Regions from separate parts of the Paenibacillus sp. OAS669 genome, predicted to be linked through region 2. Evidence: riboswitches for the same ligand, from Rfam matches in the RefSeq annotation. Region 2 holds a riboswitch; each other region holds the start of a gene.

Region 1 (7,043 bases), on a different contig from region 2:
GAGCTTGATACAGCGCTCAATCCCTTCATCCACTAAAGGCGCCGTCACTCCGATAAACGCCGTCTCCACCCATTTGACCTTCAGCTTTTCCCAGAACAGCCGGGATATTTTGAACAAATCGCTGTTGGCGTCCGCATCGCTGCTGCCCCGTCCTACGACAAGCACCGCCGTCTGCTCCCGGTCGGCTTCCGTTGCAGCGCCTGCACCGGCCGCTTCCAACCGCGACGCAAGAATATCCAGCACCTGCTCATGAACCCCGATAGGCCGTCCATAGTTGAACCGAACGGACGGGTAACGCAGCCTCGCTTCGTCAATAGCAGCCGGAATATGTATTTTGGCATGCCCCGCCGAGAATAAAGTGATCGGCACTACCGCAATCTGCGTAGCTCCCTGTTGAACACACTGCTCGATACCCTGTGCGATGGTGGGCCGTTCAAATTCCAAAAAGCACGTCTCCACGATCGGCTGGTCCATCTTCGATGCAATAGAGCGGACGAACTCCCGTACCTCCTCATTGCCTTCCGCATCCTTACTGCCGTGGCCTACAAACAAAACCGCATTCATCCTGTTCCCTCCCTGTCTTTATTTCCGTATTAATCGCCGCATACCGCGTTTTCAATTTGGAAAACCGGCACCTCTTGGTGACGATAGCCTTCTACTTCCTTTACTCTTTTAAAATATTTATGGAATCGCTCATTCGGATGACCATCCGAAATATACCGCTGTACAATCCGTTCGATCATGTCTACCAGTTGATCCGGCTCAATCCCCTCGGCGACCGGCTGTCCCGGATGCGCATTGCGCCCGACTGTCTTGCCGCCCAGGAACAAATCGAATTTCTCCTTCCGGTATACGATGCCGATATCCTCGTGCACCGCCCCATAACAAGCCATTCCGCACCCGTTCAAGCCGATGCGCAGCTCCTTCGGCACGCTCAAGCCGCCGATCCGCTTCTGCAGCTCCTCGGCGTACGGAATCGCATCCGCCTTCTCCGCATTGCAAAAGTCGCAAGCTTTAAGCTGCGCTACATCGCCGATCGGCGCCAGCAGGAAGCCTTCCTGCCGCAGCTTCGTCGTAATGTCATCGGGATTCGATGTCGGAACCCGGATAATCATTTGGTGATGGGGCGTGTACTCCATCGTCCCCGTCTCGCCAACGACCTCAGCCAGCGCAAGCATCTGTCTGGCGGTAAAACGCTTCTCGGCGACGCCCGGACTTACCGCAAGCTCGAAGATCGCTTGCTGGCGGAACAATCCCGCCGAGGCAGGCGTGCTGCCCGGCTCCGTGACCACGCCTCGGCTGAGATCGGACAGGCGCAGCGCCTCCATCGCCAGCATTAGCGGCGAGTCGGTACCGGGGCCGCTGCTCCGCTCCTCGCGCTCAGCCACGCTGACCGCGCTGGCAGCCAGCACCGCTCCGCCCGTGCTTCCGCCGCCGGCGGAGCTTGCAGGAGCCGTCTCCCTTACGGTGCGGGCCACGGCTTCCAGGCCGCTTTCCACTTGGCCTTCGCCTTCCCAAGCCCAATCCTCGTCATCCGCATCGACCGCCACTGCCTCGTCCCACTGCCGCAGCGCCCAAGGCTCCGCCGCTTCCTGCAGCCGCTGGTGCGGCTTAAGCGGCTGTACATCGGCGCCGAGCGTATACTTGCGCTGATAACCGCGCGGGGTGATCATCAGACCGTCGTAGACCGTCGTCGACGCATTGCCGATAATGACCGTCGTCAGCATCCCGATCTCATGATCGAGCATATCGCGCAAAGTTGTCAGCACCACATGCTGACGGTCCCGGTAGGCACTCTTCACGATGCCGACCGGCGTCTCCGGCGAGCGGTATTTCAGCAATATGCGCTGCGTCTCCACAATTTGCCGGGTTCGTCTGCCGCTGCGGGGGTTGTACAGCGCAATGACGAAGTCCGCCTGGGCCGCCGCCTCGACGCGCCGGGCAATCAGCTCCCACGGCGTCAGATGATCGCTTAAGCTTATCGTGCAGGCATCGTGCATGACCGGGGCCCCAAGCAGCGAGGCGGAAGAGTTAATCGCCGATATGCCGGGGATTATCTCGACTTCCACGCCGCCGTCCCGCCTCCAGCCTTTTTCCATCAGCACCTCGTACACCAGTCCGGCCATCCCGTATACACCGGCATCGCCGCTCGAGATAACCGCTACCTTTTTCCCGGCCTCCGCTTGCCGAACGGCCTCCTGAGCCCGGCTCACTTCCTCCGTCATCCCCGTCCGTACAATCTCCTGATCGGTGAGAAGTCCACGGATAAGATCCACGTACGTGTTATAGCCGATGATAACTTCACTTTCTTCAATGGCCTCCCGCGCCCGTTTCGTAATATGCTCGAAGCTTCCCGGTCCGAAGCCGATGATAAGCAGTTTTCCCGCCATTCGCCGCACATCCTTTCCTTCCTATATAAATACATCATGATGGTTGCCTCTCGAACATGTCTTCCTTACTTTTATGCAGCACAAAAAAGAGCATTCCTACAGAAAGTGTTAGAAATGCTCTTGCAGCCCGCGTTCTCAAGAATTCCAATGACACTGTATCCGATATGCCATTACCATTCCATAAGTAAGCCGATCTCTAACACCTCCCTATCCTCGTAGGTCAACAGTGTTTTGAAATTAGGCAGGTCTCCTGACTTCGAGCTTCGTCATCCGATTCCCTTCCCAGACGCGCTCTATGGCGCTCCAGTGGCAACAACATCGGCATAACAAGCCTTTCTTATGGAAAGGCACTCTTCACAGTGGCGGGACCGTGCCGGCTTTGCACCGGGCTTCCCTTTTAAGCCAAATGAGGCATGATTTCATTCGGCACCTAATTCATCCGTATTTGATTGTCCAGAGTCATCATATCACCCGAAGCGAAGCTTTGTCTATAACTGCGCGCCCTCCCTCCGCTAACGACAAGCCGTTCGATGCCCCGGGAGGTATGGGCCGAAGTTCTTATTTTTTACAGCATACCCATTGAAACAAAACGATAGCTTACGAACAATATAGCCGACTATACAGAAGAGCTGGAATGAGGAAGGTCAGCCGATTTACAACAGCAAAGGTGGAAGGATGCTCTATGAAATACGGGCAGCGAATAGCCAAACTGCGGAGCAAAGGGTACATGACCCAGGAAGAGCTTGCCTATAAAGTAGGAATTACCCGTTCCGCCCTTTCTCATTATGAAAATAATAGAAGAGAGCCGGATTACGAAACCATTCAAAAAATTGCCGATATATTCGGCGTATCGATAGACTATTTGATGGGCCGCACGGATCATCCCGGAAGCTTTGCGGACGGCACGGAGGAATTTATCAGCTATCTTGAGCTTTCGGACGAAGCTATTCTGGACAAATTCATTCTGACTATTGACGGAAGAGAACTCACACTGGAGGAGTCCAAAAGCTTCATCGCTTTCATTCGGTCCGAGCGTTCTCTCCCTGCCGACAAAAATAAGCCATGATGAGGTACGGCTACTTGCTGTACTCCATCATGCCTAGTTCCTTGTACATATATGAAAATAACGGTTTATCGAGGCCTTTGTATTGAGGCTTGATCGGTTCTTTCACGGCTTCTTGAAGAGCCAGCCATTGATCGTACTTGTCTCTGGGGATACCGAGTTGATTCAGGACGGTGTCGATATCCACCGTTTTCTTGTTCTCTTCCATTTGCAACCCACACTCCATCTCGTCTCATAGACTTTCAATGTCTAGTATTATATCGGAGATGTTCAAAAAAAGGTGTCGCATACTGGGAGGGTTTTCGTTAAAAACACCGATCATTTTGTCGAATAAGCTATTCTAAATAAATCTTTATCAACGCGGTTTAACGGCTTATAAAGAGGAAGTTTTCAGCCTGCGGGCCGATTTCTTCACGGCCATACGGCGAATCAGCATACTGGCTGCCACAGGCTCGGGGGCCGTTTCCTGAACTCCATTGATTTTATCCATAAGCCTTTGGTACATAAAATCCCCCATAAGCTGGGTCAAGCCCTCCCGCAGCTGGATCCTGGGACTCCATCCCCAGCCCTTGGCCGCTTTGTCCCAGGAAACGCAGACATGCAGATGGTCCTCCGGACGCGCCGTTACGAATACGGGCTTTACTTTTTGATTCGTCATCTCATTCATCAGCTCGAACAATTCCAGAATGGACGTAGCCGTTCCCGTGCCTATGTTGTAGGTATCGCTGTTGGACAAGGACAGGGCTTGAACGTTGGCGGAAGCCACATCGGATACATAGACGAAATCCCGGGTCTGAAGGCCTTTCCCTTGAATGATGGCTTTCTCGCCGTTGACGAAGGTTTCCAGAAAGGCCGAGATTACGCCCCCGCTTCCATACCTTTTTTGCCGGCAGCCATACACGTTCGCATACCTTAAAATCGTGTAGTTAAGTCCATACAACGCGCCGTACAGCTTAATGTATTCCTCGGGAGCCAGCTTGGACATTCCTGTGCAGGAGACCGGAGCGCATGGAGCGGCTTCGTCAATCGGCTTAGGCTCGTAAGAACCGTAGACCTCAGCAGAGGATCCGTAGACCAGCTTCTTGATCGAAAATTCCTTGCACAGATCCAGCAAATAGATCAATCCGCGCAAATTGGGACTCAGCCCCCGAACGACCATCGCTTCGTTCAAATCGGTTTTCTCCGCCAGATGGATACAGTAATCCGGCTGCTCCAGCTCAAAAATATTTCTTAATTCCGTGCTGGCAACATCCATTCGATACAGCTTGCATGCCGGATGCAGATTCGCTTCCTTCCCTGTGCTCATATTGTCGACTACTACTACATCCAGCCCTGCCTGAATGGCACAGTCCACCGTATGGGACCCTATAAAGCCGGCTCCGCCTGTAATTAGTACTTTCATCCTTATCCCTCCACCGATTCGATATTGTGTTTAAGCGTTCGTTCGGGTGCTTTCCCAAAGTCCTATATCTTTAAGCGCATGATGCGCTTGACCCGTCGAATATTGATACATTTTGTATCAATATAAACAAAAAAAGGCCTCCAGTCAAGAGGTCCCAGAAAAGTTAAGCGAAATTAGGTGCCGCCGGCAATTTTAGTAGGAAAGACGGATTGTGCCATAATCCTCCGCTCCCGAGCAAAGAACAGGAGCTCACATCCCGGTTCTCCAAGGGACATCATGACTAGGTCCGATCAGAACACAAGCTCTTCTTGGGCGGCTTTTTATTCACTTGGAAGCTGATCTGTGCGGGAGGATAACGGGAGTTTTATGTAAACCAAAGAGGTAATTTTAGTCATCTACAGGGGCTTACTAGCAGGAAGAACCAGGAGTCGGGGGCAGCGTATCGGGTCCATGAGGACCGAACAATGCAAGCTTGCTCGCATCAATGTTCAACTGCGCCAAGATTCTCAACACATCTACATTCTTCTTCTCCTGCTGCTTGTTGCTGCTGCTCATTCTATTGCACTCCTTCTCTTATTCCGTATATTTACATGAATTTCTCTATCACAGTATGTGGTCTCTTTATTCACTGTATGATACGTAATGTATCTTGTCAAAGGAGATTGTGTCGAATTCCATAAAAAAATGTTTACTTTATTAAATTTTTGGATGACTTTTGTTCACCATCAGTGAAAGTGCACTAGCATGTACGACTTTTATTGGACATACACTTTTAATAAGATTTAGTGTACCATGAATCATATCGGCTCCAGAGGGGGAAAATCATTGTGCTGTATGCCGCTGCCTTCATCATCCTGCTCGCACTTGTGTATGCCTTATTCGTTTTGCCGACCCAGTGGCTAAAGGTAGAGCAAATCCGTAACCCTATCGGCCTTAATCTGTCCATACTTCAAATCAGCGACCTCCATGTGGAGCGGCTGCGCATTTCCCCATCGGTCTTATCGAAGCACATCACTCGGCTTAAGCCCGACTACATAGTCATTACAGGCGATTTCACCGAATTGGAATCTCACCTGCTTAAACTGGACAGCTATCTGCAGATGCTAGAGAAGCATCCTATTCCCACCTTCGCCGTCCTCGGTAATCACGATTACCAGCAGCGCAAGGTCATCCGTCTTATCCGTCTCCTCCGCTACCGGGGCATCCACTTGCTGCGCAATGAGTCGGTCCGTTTGCCCGGATTTCAGCTGATCGGCATCGATGATTATCACACCGGAAAAAGCAACATCCTCCAAGCGTTCCGCATGACCGATACTCAGGTACCGCGGGTCATCATCACACACGATCCCAATGTGGTTCTGAGCATCCGCGAAAGCTACGATTACTTAATGGCGGGACATCTTCACGGCAAACAATTCGCCATCCCCTGCTTCTATAAGCTGCGGCCAATGGGCGAGCTGCCTGCGCAGGGCATTTACAAGGGACTGCACAGGAATTCTTACGGGACTTACTATATTTCCAAAGGCATTGGCCAGACCGGCATCAACCTTCGCTTCCTGGTGCGAAGCGAGGTCACGATGCACTATTTATAGCTGTTCCTTGATGTCTATGATACATTGATACTAATTGTATCAAAACAGTCACACAAGAAGCATGTTTCTCACCCTATAGTACCAAAAAGATGTACAGACCTTAGGATAAACGGACAGGAGAATCGTTGCCGGACAAGCAGGACCTAGGTTTGAAAGTAATAGTTCGGGGTACAATGGTCGTAGGAGTAAAAGGAAGAGTAGCTCGCCAGGACTCTATTCGTGATAGAATGAGATTCCCCCAGGATGAGGTTAACGGACGAAATAAACAACGACCGCTCGGTCTCATCCAATTCATGCTTCACTTCATAATGATAATCCGGACCTATGTACTTCCGTTTTATTCCGCTTCCGCTAAAATGAATGACTCCATCGGATGAAACCAGCTGGAATGACAAAGTCATTTGCCTTGTGACAGGCAGCAGCAGCGAAGAGGTAAAGTGAATCTCGCGTGCGTCCAGGTTCGTTACCTGTACAAGCCCATAGTTCGTTTGGACCGGTTTGTTATCCAATTTGCTGATCCACATCCGGCATTCCATGGAACCTAGCACGTTCCTTAATCTATTTTGCTTGCTTCCAATTTGTTTTTCGTTCACATG
Region 2 (7,043 bases):
TTTATTATGCCAAGTCAATTGAACAATCTCCGCAAACCGTACATGCCATTGGGAAGATCGATCATTGGTACTTTGTCATTGACAATGATGGAAAAGGACAATGGGTCAATCCATCCAAAGAAATTGCCTCACGGATTACGGGTGATTATGACGAGGATGCCAAGCTTGGCGTGAAGCTTAGCGGCGAAAGTCTGGAGCTTAATGAATCATCCATTGCGTTCGATATTCCTTATGCGGATGAGGAGACCATGAACGGTGTCATGAACTTTGCTCCTCAGACGGTTATTGCCTCGAGATCGTGGTTGTCTCCGAACGGGGAGACATGGTACTACATCCATACATGGCAAGGAGCCAAATGGGTACTGCCCAAATGAACTGGGAAAAACAAGCGGTAGATGCAAAGGAACGCTATTGTATAGGCATCGTTCATCTGACGAGTATAAAGAACAAATCCGTTGCTCGTCATCAACTGGGAGCCGCTTATATATATCGAAGCCTTGAAGCAAACGATAGCCCAACTTATGCGGTATAGCCTGCGGCTATAACTAGATATAGTATAATCCAATTACTTTATAGCAACCAATCTGTGGTAAATTTCTTTATAACCAAATTGTAGAGGAGTTTTTCACATGGTAAAAAGCAGCGTATTAGGCTATCCGCGTATTGGTGCTGATAGGGAATGGAAGAAGGCTCTGGAAGCGTTCTGGTCAGGCTGTTTGGAAGAACAAGATTTTCGCAGTCAGCTGCAGAATATTCGTTTGGGTCATTTGCGCAAGCAGCAGGAGAAAGGAATTGACCTCATTCCTGTCAATGACTTCAGCTATTACGATCATATTCTGGACACGGCAGCGATGTTCGGCATTATTCCGAGCCGGTTCTCGTATACAGGCGGAGCCGTTCCTTTGTCCGTATATTACGGGGTAGCCCGCGGGACTGAGGGTGCCGCCGCAAGTGAAATGACCAAATGGTTCAATACGAATTATCATTATATTGTACCTGAGCTTTCAGGAGCGTCACCGGTGCTTACGGAGAATAAGCCTCTTGAAGCTTATCGTGAAGCAAAGGAGAAGCTTGGTATTGAAGGAAAACCGGTTATTGTTGGGCCGTTGACCTTCTTGAAGCTTTCCAAAGGTTACGCCGCATCGGAAACGGAGGCCTGGCTGGATAAGCTGCTGCCGCTCTATGTGCAGTTGCTTCAGGAGCTTGCGGCGGAAGGCGTTCAATGGGTGCAGGTGGATGAACCGATTCTTGTAACCAAGCTATCCGATGAGGACGTACAGCGATTGAAGCATATTTATGAAACTTTTGCCGCAGCAGTACCCGGCTTGAATCTTATGCTGCAAACGTACTTTGAATCAGTAGAACGGTACAGTGATATCGTCAAGCTGCCAGTTAAAGGAATAGGCCTTGATTTCGTTCATGGATACGACGGAAATCTGAAGTCCATTCAAACAATTGGCTTCCCGCAGGACAAGGTTTTGGGTGCGGGAGTCATTGATGGCCGCGGTATTTGGAAGGCCTCGTTAACCGGAAAGCTGGAGTTGTTGAAAGAGCTTGCGAGGGCAGTACCTGCTGACTGCTTGATTGTTCAATCTTCGTGCAGCCTGCTTCACGTACCGGTAACCGTAGAGCGGGAAACGAAGCTCACCTCCGAATTGAAAGGTGCTCTCGCGTTTGCCGATGAAAAATTGAATGAGCTCGTCCTATTGACCAAAGCTTTCTCCTCAAAGGAAGCAGTTCAAGGAGAATTGGAGCAATATGATCGTACGATTCAAGCGCTTCAGCAATCCGCTGATCGAAACCGCAGCGAGATTCAGACCGTCGTTGCAGCTGTCAGCTCTCAAGAACCAGTACGTTCCGCTCCGTTTGCAGAACGCTATGCAGCTCAGCAGGCGAAATGGCAATTGCCGCTATTTCCGACGACAACCATCGGCAGCTTCCCGCAGTCCGCTGAGGTGCGTAAAGCCCGTCAATTATGGCGTAAAGGGGAATGGAACGACAAGCAGTATGCTGAATTTATCCGGGAGCAAATCGATACCTGGATCAAGATCCAGGAAGAAATCGGCATCGACGTGCTTGTACACGGTGAGTTTGAGAGAACCGACATGGTGGAGTTTTTTGGTGAAAAGCTCGCGGGATTTGCATTTACCCAAAATGGATGGGTACAATCCTACGGTTCCCGCTGCGTCAAGCCGCCGGTGATCTACGGAGATGTAGCGTTCATTGGTGAAATGACCGTTGAAGAAACCAAGTACGCCCAGTCCAAGACGAGCCATCCTGTAAAAGGAATGCTGACAGGACCTATCACCATCATGAACTGGTCGTTTGTCCGTGAGGATATCCCGCGCGAGCAGATTGCCTACCAATTGGCTTATGCTCTCAGACAAGAAGTAGAAGCGTTGGAGAAGGCAGGCATTGGCATGATTCAGGTGGATGAGCCGGCAGTACGCGAGGGTTTACCGCTTAAAGAGTCGGAGCAGGCAGATTATCTTGCATGGGCTGTCAAAGCTTTTCGCATTGCCACCTGCACAGTTCAAAAAACAACGCAGATCCATACCCATATGTGCTACTGTGAGTTCCATGACATGATAGATTCCATTGAAGCGATGGACGCGGACGTTATTTCCATCGAGACATCCCGCAGCCACGGCGAATTAATCCACAGCTTCGAGTTGAACACTTACAAGCTGGGAATCGGCTTGGGTGTGTATGACATTCATAGTCCGCGTATTCCGAGCGTAGAGGAAATGACAGGAATGATAGAACGTGCATTGCGTGTGTTAGATCCCAAATTGTTCTGGATCAATCCGGATTGCGGTCTGAAGACACGCGGTCTTGAAGAAACGGTTGCTTCTCTGCGCAATATGGTGGAGGCGACTAAGACGGCTCGTGCCAAATACGAGCAGTCCGTGACAAACTAAGTGGCAGGGTATACTCCATAATAAGACAGAGACAGACGTTACGGTGAATAGAAAGGCAATTCTATTGGATCTGTTCAAGCCGATGGTGAAAAGCGGTATTCGTTTCGCGGAATGTGAAAGATATAGCAGTTCAATTTTCTTTGTACCCAGGACTAAATAACTAATTTTTCGGATGATTAGGACCTGCGCAGCATGCGCCGGGTCTTTTTTGTCATCGACAAAAGGCTTGCTGCAGCAAGTCTCAGCGGCATTTTATATGCATGAAAATGACTGTCAGCTATAGGCTGAAGTCTATAAAAATACTAAAACAAGGGCCATCCTATCCATTGACAAATACCATATATTGATATAGATTATTTATTGCCAACTATATATTGTTGTGACAGGTGCTTTTCGTTCAATAGAACGAGAAAGCTTAATAGGGAAGTCCGGTGAGAAGCCGGCGCGGTCCCGCCACTGTAAGAGAGGAGGATCGGTCTTGTATGCCACTGGCTTAGGAACCAAACAAGCTGGGAAGGCGGATCGATCATGATGATTCTCTAGCCAGGAGACCTGCCTGATCATTGACACGGCCTGCGGAGAACAGGAAGGTGTCCGTTACGTCTTTAATGAAGTATGTACATTTGCATGCTCGTTTCAGCGCATTCGGCCCTGTTAGCCGAACGCGCTTTTTTATGCCTGCTCCGCGAGGGACTAAGGAAGGGGAAGAAATGCATGTTGATCGCTTATGACTCCAAGACGGGAAATGTTCGCCGTTTTGTCGAAAAGCTGAATATGCGAGTGGTTCAAATAGAGGAAATGATGACGGTGAACGAACCGTTCGTTCTAATCACCTATACTACGGGCTTCGGTCAAGTGCCTCAGAAAGTGATGTCCTTTCTTCAAAAGAATCATGCGAATCTCATGGGAGTTTCAGCTAGCGGTAATCGGAATTGGGGAGAAGGCTTTGCCCGAAGCGCCGATCTTATCGCGAAATTATATAAAGTACCGGTAGTAAGCAAGTTTGAGCTTTCAGGAACGAAGCAGGATGTAGAGCGGTTTAAACAGGAGGTGCGTTTGGTTGCTGCATATTGAATTGAACAATTTGTTGCTGCAAAGAGATACGGACGGCTTTTTTCAATTGGAAAAGGATAAGGAAGCCGTAAAGGCGTTTATGGAGGAAGTACATAGCAAAAGCGTACAATTCGCGGATACGAGTGCGAAAGTGCGCTATATGATCGATAACGACTATTACGAGGATGTATATCAGCAGTATTCACCGGCTGACGTTGAGGAAATTTACGAAATCGCACATAACTATCGCTTCGAATTTCCTTCCTACATGGCGGCATCCAAGTTTTATACGGATTACGCAGTGAAGAGCAATGACCGCACGATGTACTTGGAGCATTACCCGGATAGAGTGGCGATTGTAGCGCTGCATCTGGCTCGTGGAGATATGAATACGGCTAGAACGCTGACTACGGCCATGATGGACCAACGAGTGCAGCCGGCGACTCCGACATTTCTGAATGCAGGCAAGAGCCGTCGTGGGGAAATGGTTTCGTGCTTTTTGCTGGAAATGGACGATTCCCTGAATTCGATTAACTATGTTCTCGGCACTTGCATGCAGCTTTCCAAAATCGGCGGAGGAGTGGCGGTCAATTTATCCAAATTACGCGGCCGCGGAGAACCGATTAAGGATGTAGAAGGTGCGGCAAAAGGCATTATGCCGGTGCTCAAATTGATGGAGGATGCCTTCTCCTATGCCGATCAAATGGGGCAGCGCAGAGGGTCGGGAGCTGCTTATTACAACATTTTCGGATGGGATATTATGGAACTGCTGGACAGCAAGAAGATCAATGCCGATGAAAAAACACGCCTCAAGACTTTATCGATCGGTTTGATCATCCCTAACAAGTTCTATCAGCTGGCGGAAGAAAACAAGCCTCTGCACGTGTTTGCTCCTTATTCCGTTTATAAAGCGTATGGAACCCATTTGGATGATATGGATCTTGATGCTATGTATGATGAATTACTGGCTAATGATCGTGTGCGTAAGAAAGTCGTGATGAGCGCACGCGATATGATGATCAAGATCTCCATGATTCAGCTGGAATCAGGCTATCCTTACATTATGAACAAAACCAATGCCAATCGCGTACACCCACTGAAGCAGCTGGGCGCGATAAAAATGTCGAACCTCTGCACGGAAATTTTCCAGCTGCAGGAGACATCGGAAATCAACGATTACGGCCAGCCGGATAGAATCCGCCGCGATATCAGCTGCAACCTTGCTTCCTTGAACATTGCCAACGTGATGGAGCTGAATAAAGTGAAGGAATCCGTTAAGGAAGGGATTACCGCACTGACAGCGGTCAGCGATATGACGACCGTCGCCAATGCCCCTGGCGTTGCCAAAGCGAATCAAGAGATGCATTCGGTCGGACTTGGAGCAATGAACCTTCACGGCTACTTGGCCAAAAATAAAATTGCTTATGAAAGCGAAGAAGCCAAAGATTTCGTTCGTGCTTTCTTTATGATGATGAACTATTACTCGTTGGAAAGAAGCATGGAGATTGCCAAAGAGCGCGGCGTTACGTTTGCAGGCTTCGAGCAATCCGACTATGCGAACGGCACTTACTTCGACCGCTATTTGGAAACGGACTACAGACCCGTTACAAGTAAGGTACAAGAGCTGTTCAAGGATATGCCAATCCCGTCTCCCGAAGATTGGGCGAGCCTGAAGTCCGCTGTACAAGCTTACGGATTATATCATGCTTACCGGCTTGCGATTGCGCCGACACAGAGCATTTCCTATATCCAGAATGCAACGTCAAGCGTAATGCCGATTGTCGAGCAAATCGAAACGCGCACTTATGCCAACTCGACTACCTACTATCCGATGCCGTATTTGAGCAGAGATAACTACTTCTTCTATAAATCGGCTTATCAGATGGATCAGTTCAAGGTATTGGATTTGATTGCCGAAATTCAAACGCATGTGGACCAGGGAATATCCACGGTCCTGCACGTCAACAGCGATGTGACTACGAGACAGCTGGCTCGATACTATATTTACGCAGCTAAAAAAGGACTGAAATCTCTTTATTACACTCGGACGAACCATCTTTCCGTTGAAGAGTGCATCAGTTGTTCCGTATAAGATAAGCTGGAAAGGGAGTTGCAGCAATGAGTGTTTGGAAAGCCGTGAATTGGAACCGTCCAGATGACGATTTTACGGATACATTCTGGAAGCAAAATATTATGCAATTTTGGACGGATGAGGAGATTCCGCTATCCGATGATAAAATGTCCTGGCTGACATTAAACGATGCGGAGCGGGACCTGTACATGAAGGTACTTGGCGGTTTAACGCTGCTCGATACGGTACAAGGCGGCGTCGGAATGCCCAAAATTCTCGAGCTCGTCGAAGGGCTGCAGCGTAAAGCGGTCCTCGGCTTTATGGGGATGATGGAGCAAATCCATGCCAAATCGTATAGCAGTATTTTTACCACATTGGCATCGACGGAAGAGATCGATAGCATTTTTCAATGGATTGAAAACAACCGTTTCCTGCAAGTCAAGGCGGAGACGATATCCCAATATTATAACAACATTCATTCACGCAAAGATTTGTACTTGGCGATGGCAGCCTCCGTACTGCTCGAGAGTTATTTGTTCTATAGCGGCTTCTTTTATCCGCTGTACCTGGCCGGACAAGGGAAAATGACGAGCAGCGGGGAGATCATTAACCTGATTCTGCGTGATGAGAGCATCCATGGGTTGTATGTCGGCATGCTGGCTCAAGAGGTGTATGCCCAATTGGATCAGGACGAGCAGCAAGCCGCTTATGAGACATTGCAAGGACTTCTTCGCTACTTGCACAGCAACGAAGAGCAATATACAGAGGAACTGTATACCGCAGTAGGGCTGACGGGCGAAGTGAAAGCCTTCTTGTGTTATAACGCAAACAAAGCCATGATGAACCTGGGGCTGGAGCCTTTGTTCCCGGAAGAGGATATCAATCCTATTGTCCTTAACGGGATTAATACTCGTACGAAGCAGCATGATTTCTTTTCCAAGAAAGGTAACGGCTATATTCGGACGGTTAACGTGGAAACTTTGACGGACGATGATTTT
Region 3 (7,043 bases), on a different contig from region 2:
CCTCCGCGAACACAGGAACGGAAGTGACGTCGAAATTCAAATCCTTAGTCTGCATCCAGCCTACGAGGCTCTCTTCGACATCCACCGCCATAGCCATATGGCCCTGAGGAAAGTCCTTCACCGTAGTGAACTGGTTGCCGGGAATATCGTAAAACCGCCTGAGATTGTCTACCATCTTTACCCATTTGTCCGAGACCATGGAAGCCTTATCTTCCTCTGGATCCAGCGCGGGCTCGGAAAGCTGGTTATAGGTCATGTAGTAGGCAGGGTGCTGCTGAAAGCCTTTATAAGTTATTTCACCTTCCTGACGAGTCAGCTTCTTCGCCAATTCATAGATCTCGTCATACGTCATCCCCGGTTTGGGATAATCCACCCCGAATTTATCAAAGATATCCTTGTTGTAATAAAGCAAATAATCGCTACCTTCAAAGGGTAGAGAATACAGCTTTCCGTCCGACGAATTGACCGATTGACGGAGCCAGGCCGGATCCAATTTGCCGGTGTCGAAATTGTATTTCTTGACCAGCTCGGTCATATCCCATTCTAGATTGTTCTTGCGGATCGACCGGTACGTGTTCCGCCGGGCATCCTCCAGGATAATGTCAGGGATTGTTCCCGCCGCAATCAAATCCTCGTACCGCCTGCCCGGATTATCCCATTGAACATGCTTAATCTTGATCTCGGGAAAGCGCTTTCGAATAAACTGTCCAATAAGCTTGTCAAAGTTTTCTTCCTTGGTGTAGCGTTTGTTAAACAATTGATCACCTGTAAAAATAAACAGTTCATTATCCGCGGATTCGGATATTTTGTTCGTTTGTGGGCTTAGTTCGGAAACCGCCGGAACATCCTTGCAGCCCGCCAGGACAGCGATGGTAAGACCGATCAACAAAGGTAGGGAAAGCCTCCTGCTATACATGACAAAACTCCTTTCATTTTCGATTTATGGGATCACAGGACTCCTGCCAGTTCACCTCCCGAAAATTAGTTGGACATACAACCACTTACTGTAACTTTTTCTAACTTTAATATGGAACAAATTACAAATCATTAGGGGTATTTTTTAAACTATGGGTTATTTCTTGCATCTTTGTTTCATGCGCTTTTTGCCTAATAAAGGGGGGGAGAAACATAGGGGGAACCACTTGATGTTGCAATGCACCTAACGGACAGCAAGTCCAAAATATACCCATAACGATGAATGCGGAAGGAGGCTATTACATCTTGGGAGGGTCTTGAATAAGCTGCTGCCCTTGCAGGGCTTGGGATTGAAATTCATCAGGCAGACAAAGAAAAATTACTGTACTTGCTGCAGTCAAACCCCTGTTCCCCTTCCCCTGTGGAGGTTTTTTCTTTTCAAGGTGGTATGCTAAACTGGAATCAATAACAAAAATATTCCAGCAACAAGGAGGTGATGTTCCATGACAACGAACAGCAAACCCAATAGATTAGCCAAGGAAAAGTCGCCATACCTGCTTCAGCATGCGAACAACCCGGTAGACTGGTTCCCTTGGTCAGAGGAAGCTTTCGAAATCGCCAAGCGTGAGAACAAGCCCATCTTCTTATCCATCGGGTATTCAACCTGCCATTGGTGCCACGTCATGGCGCACGAATCGTTCGAGGACGAGGAAGTCGCGGCTATTCTTAATGAGCATTACATATCGGTCAAGGTGGATCGTGAAGAAAGACCCGATGTGGATCATCTCTACATGACTGTCTGTCAAGCGATGACCGGGCAGGGCGGATGGCCGCTGACGATTGTGATGACGCCGGAGAAAAAGCCGTTTTTTGCCGGGACGTATTATCCCAAAAACCGTCGCTACGGGCGTCACGGAATGATGGATATTTTGCCGCGGCTCGCGGGGAAGTGGAAGGAAGACCGGGAGCGGGTGATCGAGACCAGCGATCAGATTGTGACGGAAGTGGAGCAGCGGATGCTATCGAACCTGAAGGGCGAGATCTCGGAGCGCACGCTGGATCAGGCGTATGCCCAGTATGAGGAGCTATTTGACTCCACGTATGGCGGTTTTGGCGATAAACCCAAGTTCCCTACCTCGCATAATCTCTCGTTTCTTATGCGGTATTACCATCGCACCGGCAAAGAGCTTGCACTGCAGATGGTAGAGAAGACGTTAGATGCAATGCATCGGGGCGGTATGTACGATCATGTCGGCTTCGGATTTGCGAGATACTCTGTAGACGAGAAGTGGCTGGTGCCGCATTTTGAGAAAATGCTCTATGATAACGCGCTGCTGGCCTGGACCTACCTGGAAGCCTATCAACTGACTGGTAAGGCGAAATATTCCCGTACGTCCGAAGAGATATTCGCTTATGTGCTTAGGGATATGACCGACCAGGCAGGCGGCTTCTACTCTGCGGAGGATGCCGACTCGGAAGGGCACGAGGGGAAGTTCTACATATGGGAACAGGATGAGATTCTGAAAGTATTAGGCCCCGAGGACGGCAAGCTTTATAGCGACCTTTATGATATTACCAAGGAAGGCAATTTTGAAGGCCGGAGCATTCCTAACTTGATCCAGCATGATGTGGATAATTATGCCCGGCTCAAAGGATTGGATCCCGATCTATTATCTGAAACCATCGGGAGATGCCGACAAACCTTGTTTGCATACCGTGAGCAGCGCGTACATCCGGGTAAGGACGATAAAGTACTGACCTCCTGGAACGGACTTATGATCATGGCCTTGTCCAGAGGCTATAAAGTGCTGGAACGGTCGGAATATCTGGAGGCGGCCTCCAGTGCGGCTCGCTTTATTGTCTCCCGATTAAGGCGTCCGGATGGAAGGCTGCTTGCCAGATACAGGGACGGAGAAGCGGCGTTCGCCGCATACCTGGATGACTATGCGTTCCTGGTATGGGGACTAATCGAGCTGTATGAAGCGTCTTTTGAGCTCGAATATTTGCAGCTGGCTGTCGAGCTTAATGGACAGATGATCGAATTATTCTGGGATGAGGAACAGGGCGGTTTATTCTTCTACGGAAGCGACAGCGAGCAGCTGTTTTCCCGGAACAAGGAGATTTACGACGGTGCGCTGCCTTCCGGCAATGCGGTAGCTGCCATGAATTTCTTGAAGCTGTCCAAGCTGACCTATGACGCCAGGCTGTCGCAGATTGCCGAGAGGCAATTGCAAGCCTTCGCAGGCTCGGTTGAACGGTATCCGACAGGACATTCGATGCTTCTGATCGCTCTGGATTATGCGTACAGTCCTTCCAGCGAGATTGTCATTGCCGGGGATCCCGAATCCGGGACAACCAAGGAGATGCTTGCCGCGGTGCGCCAAGGCTTCAGACCCCATTCCTCCGTATTCTTGGTACCGCCGGGGGAAGAGGGCGAGAAGGTTCGTCAATTCCTTCCTGTAGTTCAGGACAAACAGGCAATCGGCGGCAGGCCGACGGCGTATGCTTGCGAGAATTTTGCATGTCATTCCCCGATTACAGATTTGGAAGAGCTGGAAGAAGTGCTGCATTCTTCATAAGAACTATCTCCTTAACGGAAAGCCTCCTTTTTTTATCAAGGAGGTTTTTTGTATTCCAAGAAGGAATTTGACGACATGCCACGAATATGGAATAGCTGTACTAATATTATTGGAGCATGAATATCCATTAGGTGCCTTTGTGAAGACAAAGGGTAACAGGGAATCGGGTGCAAATCCCGAGCGGTCCCGCCACTGTAAACGGGGAGTATCTTTCATCATGTCACTCGGTGTAACGACCGGGGAAGGCGAAGGAAGCGAAGATCCGTAAGCCAGGAGACCTACCTGATGGTATGCACCCAGATCCCTTCGCGGAAAGGAGAGGTGTACGAGAATGAATCGGCAAACATTAGAGGTGTTGTCGTATTTTCACACGTACCCGTGACCTATCCTGCTGGATAGGTCTTTTTGTTTCATCACATTAATGATGGAGGATGTATCGGATGAGTAGAAGAAAATGGGGCAGCAGCCTGCTGCTGGTGTTAGGGTTCGTCTTGTACCTGATGGTCAATGAGCCGCAATCGGCGTATGCCATGCATATTATGGAGGGCTTTTTGCCGCTCGGCTGGGCTGTATTTTGGTGGGTCGTCTTCATTCCTTTCTTTATTCTTGGCCTGAGAGCTTTAATCCGTATTACGAAAGAAACCCCTGAGCTCAAAATTATGCTGGGCTTGGCCGGAGCATTTACCTTCGTATTATCTGCACTGAAGATCCCTTCGGTCACAGGCAGCAGCTCGCATCCGACCGGAACCGGTCTAGGAGCCGTGATGTTCGGCCCTCTGCCGATGAGCGTATTAGGCTCCATTGTATTGCTGTTTCAAGCCTTGCTTTTGGCGCATGGCGGTTTAACGACGCTGGGAGCCAACGCTTTTTCGATGGCTGTGGCCGGACCGGTCGTAGGGTATTTTGTCTATAGATGGATGATGCAGGCGACAGGGAAACAAAAATGGTCCATTTTCATAGCAGCGGCTTTGGCAGATTTATCTACCTATGTAGTCACTTCCTTGCAGCTGGCGCTGGCATTCCCGGCGGAGCAGGGGGGTATCGCGGCTTCCTTCGTGAAATTCGGTGGTATTTTTGCCATTACCCAAATCCCTCTGGCTATCAGTGAAGGCCTTCTGACGGTATTGATCTGGAACTGGCTTCAAGCTTACAGCCCGAATGAATTGTCCCTGCTTCAACGCAAAATGAAAGGAGCCCGCGAATCATGAAAACCAGCTCGAAAAATATGCAGATACTGGCTGCCGTAGTCTTATTGGCCGCTTTACCATTGCTGCTTGTCAAAGGGGATTTCGGAGGCGCGGATGATGCGGCCGAGGAAGTGATCAAATCGCTCCATCCGTCCTACGAACCTTGGTTCTCTTCCTTCATAGAGCCTCCTCCGGAAACGGAAAGCATGCTGTTTGCCCTGCAGGCCGCCCTGGGAGCCGGATTTATCGGATACACGATCGGTTTATTCAAAGGAAGAGCGACCAAGCGTAACCATGATTAAACAAATCGACGTCATTTCTTATAGCAATAAGCTGCGAGCCGTTTCTCCCATGTGGAAAAGCGGTTTCGCTGCTCTTTTGCTCCTGCTGTCCTATCTGTCTCATCCTGTTGTTCAGCTGTTGATGTTCATCTGGATCTCGGCTTGGATTGCGGGTTATGCCAAGGTTCCGCTCAGGTTATATAGTTCACTTCTGTTCAGTTCGCTTCTATTGTTTGCAGCAAGCTTGCCCGCTTTATTGTTGGAAATTCATTCGTTTGAACAAGGGCAGTTCCGGGCAGAAGGCCTGACGCTGCTCGCTTATTCTCATTGGTCTCTGAGTTTGAATCCGTCGGGCGTAGAGCTGACGGTGAAGCTGCTGTGCCGAATTATGGCTTGCGTAGCCGCATCCATGCTGTTGATTCTGACTACTCCCATGCCGGAGCTGTTCCAGGTCATGAAAAAGCTGCGGGTGCCTTCTCTGGTGCTCGAATTGATGCTGATCACTTATCGCTTCTTGTTTCTTCTTCTGGATACGGCTCATGACATGTATACCGCTCAACGGGCCAGAGGAGGGCAGCAGGGCTTCACAGGAAGGCTGAGGGACACAGCACTGCTAATCGCCCGGATGTTTGCCAAAACCATGCAGCGCTATCAAGGGCTGGCGAACGGAATGGTATCCCGGGGCTTCACCGAAGAGATTCGAATGGCCCCTTACCAAGGCGGGGAGGTACCGGCAAGGTATAAGTGGGAAGGCAGCATCGGTTGGATTTTGCTGGCAGGGTTGGAATGCTGGCTTAGATGGAGGGAAATCGGATGAAATCGATATTGGAAGCACGTGGTCTAAGCTACAGCTACCCGGGCACAGCCTCTCAGGCGCTTCAGAATCTGAACGTGAATATACCTGAGGGGAAAAAAACGGCGATCTGCGGCCATAATGGCTCGGGGAAGTCTACCTTTTTTTTACAGGCCATTGGCATTCATCGTCCGGTGGAAGGAGAGCTGGTCTGGAAGGGGAAGCCGCTTTCCTATGATCGAGGTACACTCAGGCAGCTCAGGCAGCAGATCGGCCTCGTATTCCAGGACCCCGAGCAGCAGCTGATATTGAATACTCCCGCAGAGGATATCTCTTACGGATTGCGTAATGCCGGTATGAGGGAAGAGGAGATTGCCCGCCGAACGAATCAGCTGCTCGTCGCTATGGAGCTGGAGCAGCTCGCGGATCAACCGATGCATCACTTGAGCCTGGGGCAAAAGAAAAGGGTTGCGCTGGCCGGTGTATTGGCGCTGGAACCTGAGCTGCTGCTGCTGGACGAGCCGACTGCCTATTTGGACCGGCGTTCCGAGCAGCAGCTGATAGAAGAGCTCGACCGCATACACCTGCAAGGCATTACGGTCGTCATGGCTACACATGATATGAATTTGGCCTATGCCTGGGCTGATTGGGTATTAGTCATGGATAAAGGCCGGTGCGTGAGGGAAGGGACACCGTATGAAATATTTCGCCAAGAAGAGGAGCTGAGGATACTCGGCTTAGAGCAGCCCATACTTCTGGAATTATGGAGCGCGCTGCCTGAATCCTTGAGACAAGGGAAGCAAGCTCCTCGTGACGTGAAATCATTTAAACGGTTCATGCAAATAAACGGTGCAGACCTATTTCAAAATGCAGCAGGGACCATGAGAGCGTAGACCCAGGCCGTTTGCTTGGCATCCGGACCTACTGGAAAGAACAAAGCTCCAAACGGATAGCGACAACAATTCGTCGCATCGTTTGGAGCTTTTTTACATAGAAAATAATATAAGTTCGGGACTCCCGCAAAGTACCTGAAGCTGCGTCAAAGCCAAGGCTAATTTTGTGAGGTTTTCTTATGCCATCATTATTTTTCCTGAATCATTGTTTTCCACAGATCGGCTGTATCATAGCCTAGACGCCAAGCGGCAACGCCAGCCAAATTGTATTTCTTGGCCAATTCCAGACGGGCTTTGACCGTATCCTCATTTTCCAGCCAGAATACGTAGGTATCCCCATCCTGAGTATATTGCACCCGATACTGCTGGAACTTGTCATCCCATGTTTTCGTCGC

What was found. A riboswitch is a leader RNA that binds a small molecule or an ion and turns the genes downstream of it on or off. The one in region 2 is predicted to bind cobalamin.
Region 1: it holds a riboswitch for cobalamin, as region 2 does, so the genes downstream of both, cobJ (precorrin-3B C(17)-methyltransferase) here and nrdI (class Ib ribonucleoside-diphosphate reductase assembly flavoprotein NrdI) in region 2, are expected to answer to the same signal.
Region 3: it holds a riboswitch for cobalamin, as region 2 does, so the genes downstream of both, GGC63_RS05715 (energy-coupling factor ABC transporter permease) here and nrdI (class Ib ribonucleoside-diphosphate reductase assembly flavoprotein NrdI) in region 2, are expected to answer to the same signal.

Annotation. Positions count from the first base shown of each region.
Region 1 covers NZ_JADBDR010000009.1:9,388-16,430, forward strand. The annotation lists gene GGC63_RS19865 (sirohydrochlorin chelatase) at 1-564, opposite strand, end outside; gene cobJ (precorrin-3B C(17)-methyltransferase) at 594-2,390, opposite strand; cobalamin riboswitch at 2,613-2,839, opposite strand; gene GGC63_RS19875 (helix-turn-helix domain-containing protein) at 3,073-3,456, shown strand; gene GGC63_RS19880 (hypothetical protein) at 3,467-3,661, opposite strand; gene GGC63_RS19885 (NAD-dependent epimerase/dehydratase family protein) at 3,827-4,855, opposite strand; gene GGC63_RS19890 (hypothetical protein) at 5,264-5,410, opposite strand; gene GGC63_RS19895 (metallophosphoesterase) at 5,683-6,447, shown strand; gene GGC63_RS19900 (hypothetical protein) at 6,591-7,040, opposite strand.
Region 2 covers NZ_JADBDR010000004.1:102,422-109,464, reverse strand. The annotation lists gene GGC63_RS10965 (hypothetical protein) at 1-374, shown strand, start outside; gene metE (5-methyltetrahydropteroyltriglutamate--homocysteine S-methyltransferase) at 630-2,921, shown strand; cobalamin riboswitch at 3,289-3,496, shown strand; gene nrdI (class Ib ribonucleoside-diphosphate reductase assembly flavoprotein NrdI) at 3,636-3,995, shown strand; gene nrdE (class 1b ribonucleoside-diphosphate reductase subunit alpha) at 3,982-6,066, shown strand; gene nrdF (class 1b ribonucleoside-diphosphate reductase subunit beta) at 6,093-7,043, shown strand, end outside.
Region 3 covers NZ_JADBDR010000002.1:64,668-71,710, forward strand. The annotation lists gene GGC63_RS05705 (ABC transporter substrate-binding protein) at 1-889, opposite strand, end outside; gene GGC63_RS05710 (thioredoxin domain-containing protein) at 1,419-3,494, shown strand; cobalamin riboswitch at 3,607-3,795, shown strand; gene GGC63_RS05715 (energy-coupling factor ABC transporter permease) at 3,935-4,702, shown strand; gene GGC63_RS05720 (energy-coupling factor ABC transporter substrate-binding protein) at 4,699-4,983, shown strand; gene cbiQ (cobalt ECF transporter T component CbiQ) at 4,976-5,779, shown strand; gene GGC63_RS05730 (energy-coupling factor ABC transporter ATP-binding protein) at 5,776-6,648, shown strand; gene GGC63_RS05735 (glycosyl hydrolase family 18 protein) at 6,837-7,043, opposite strand, start outside.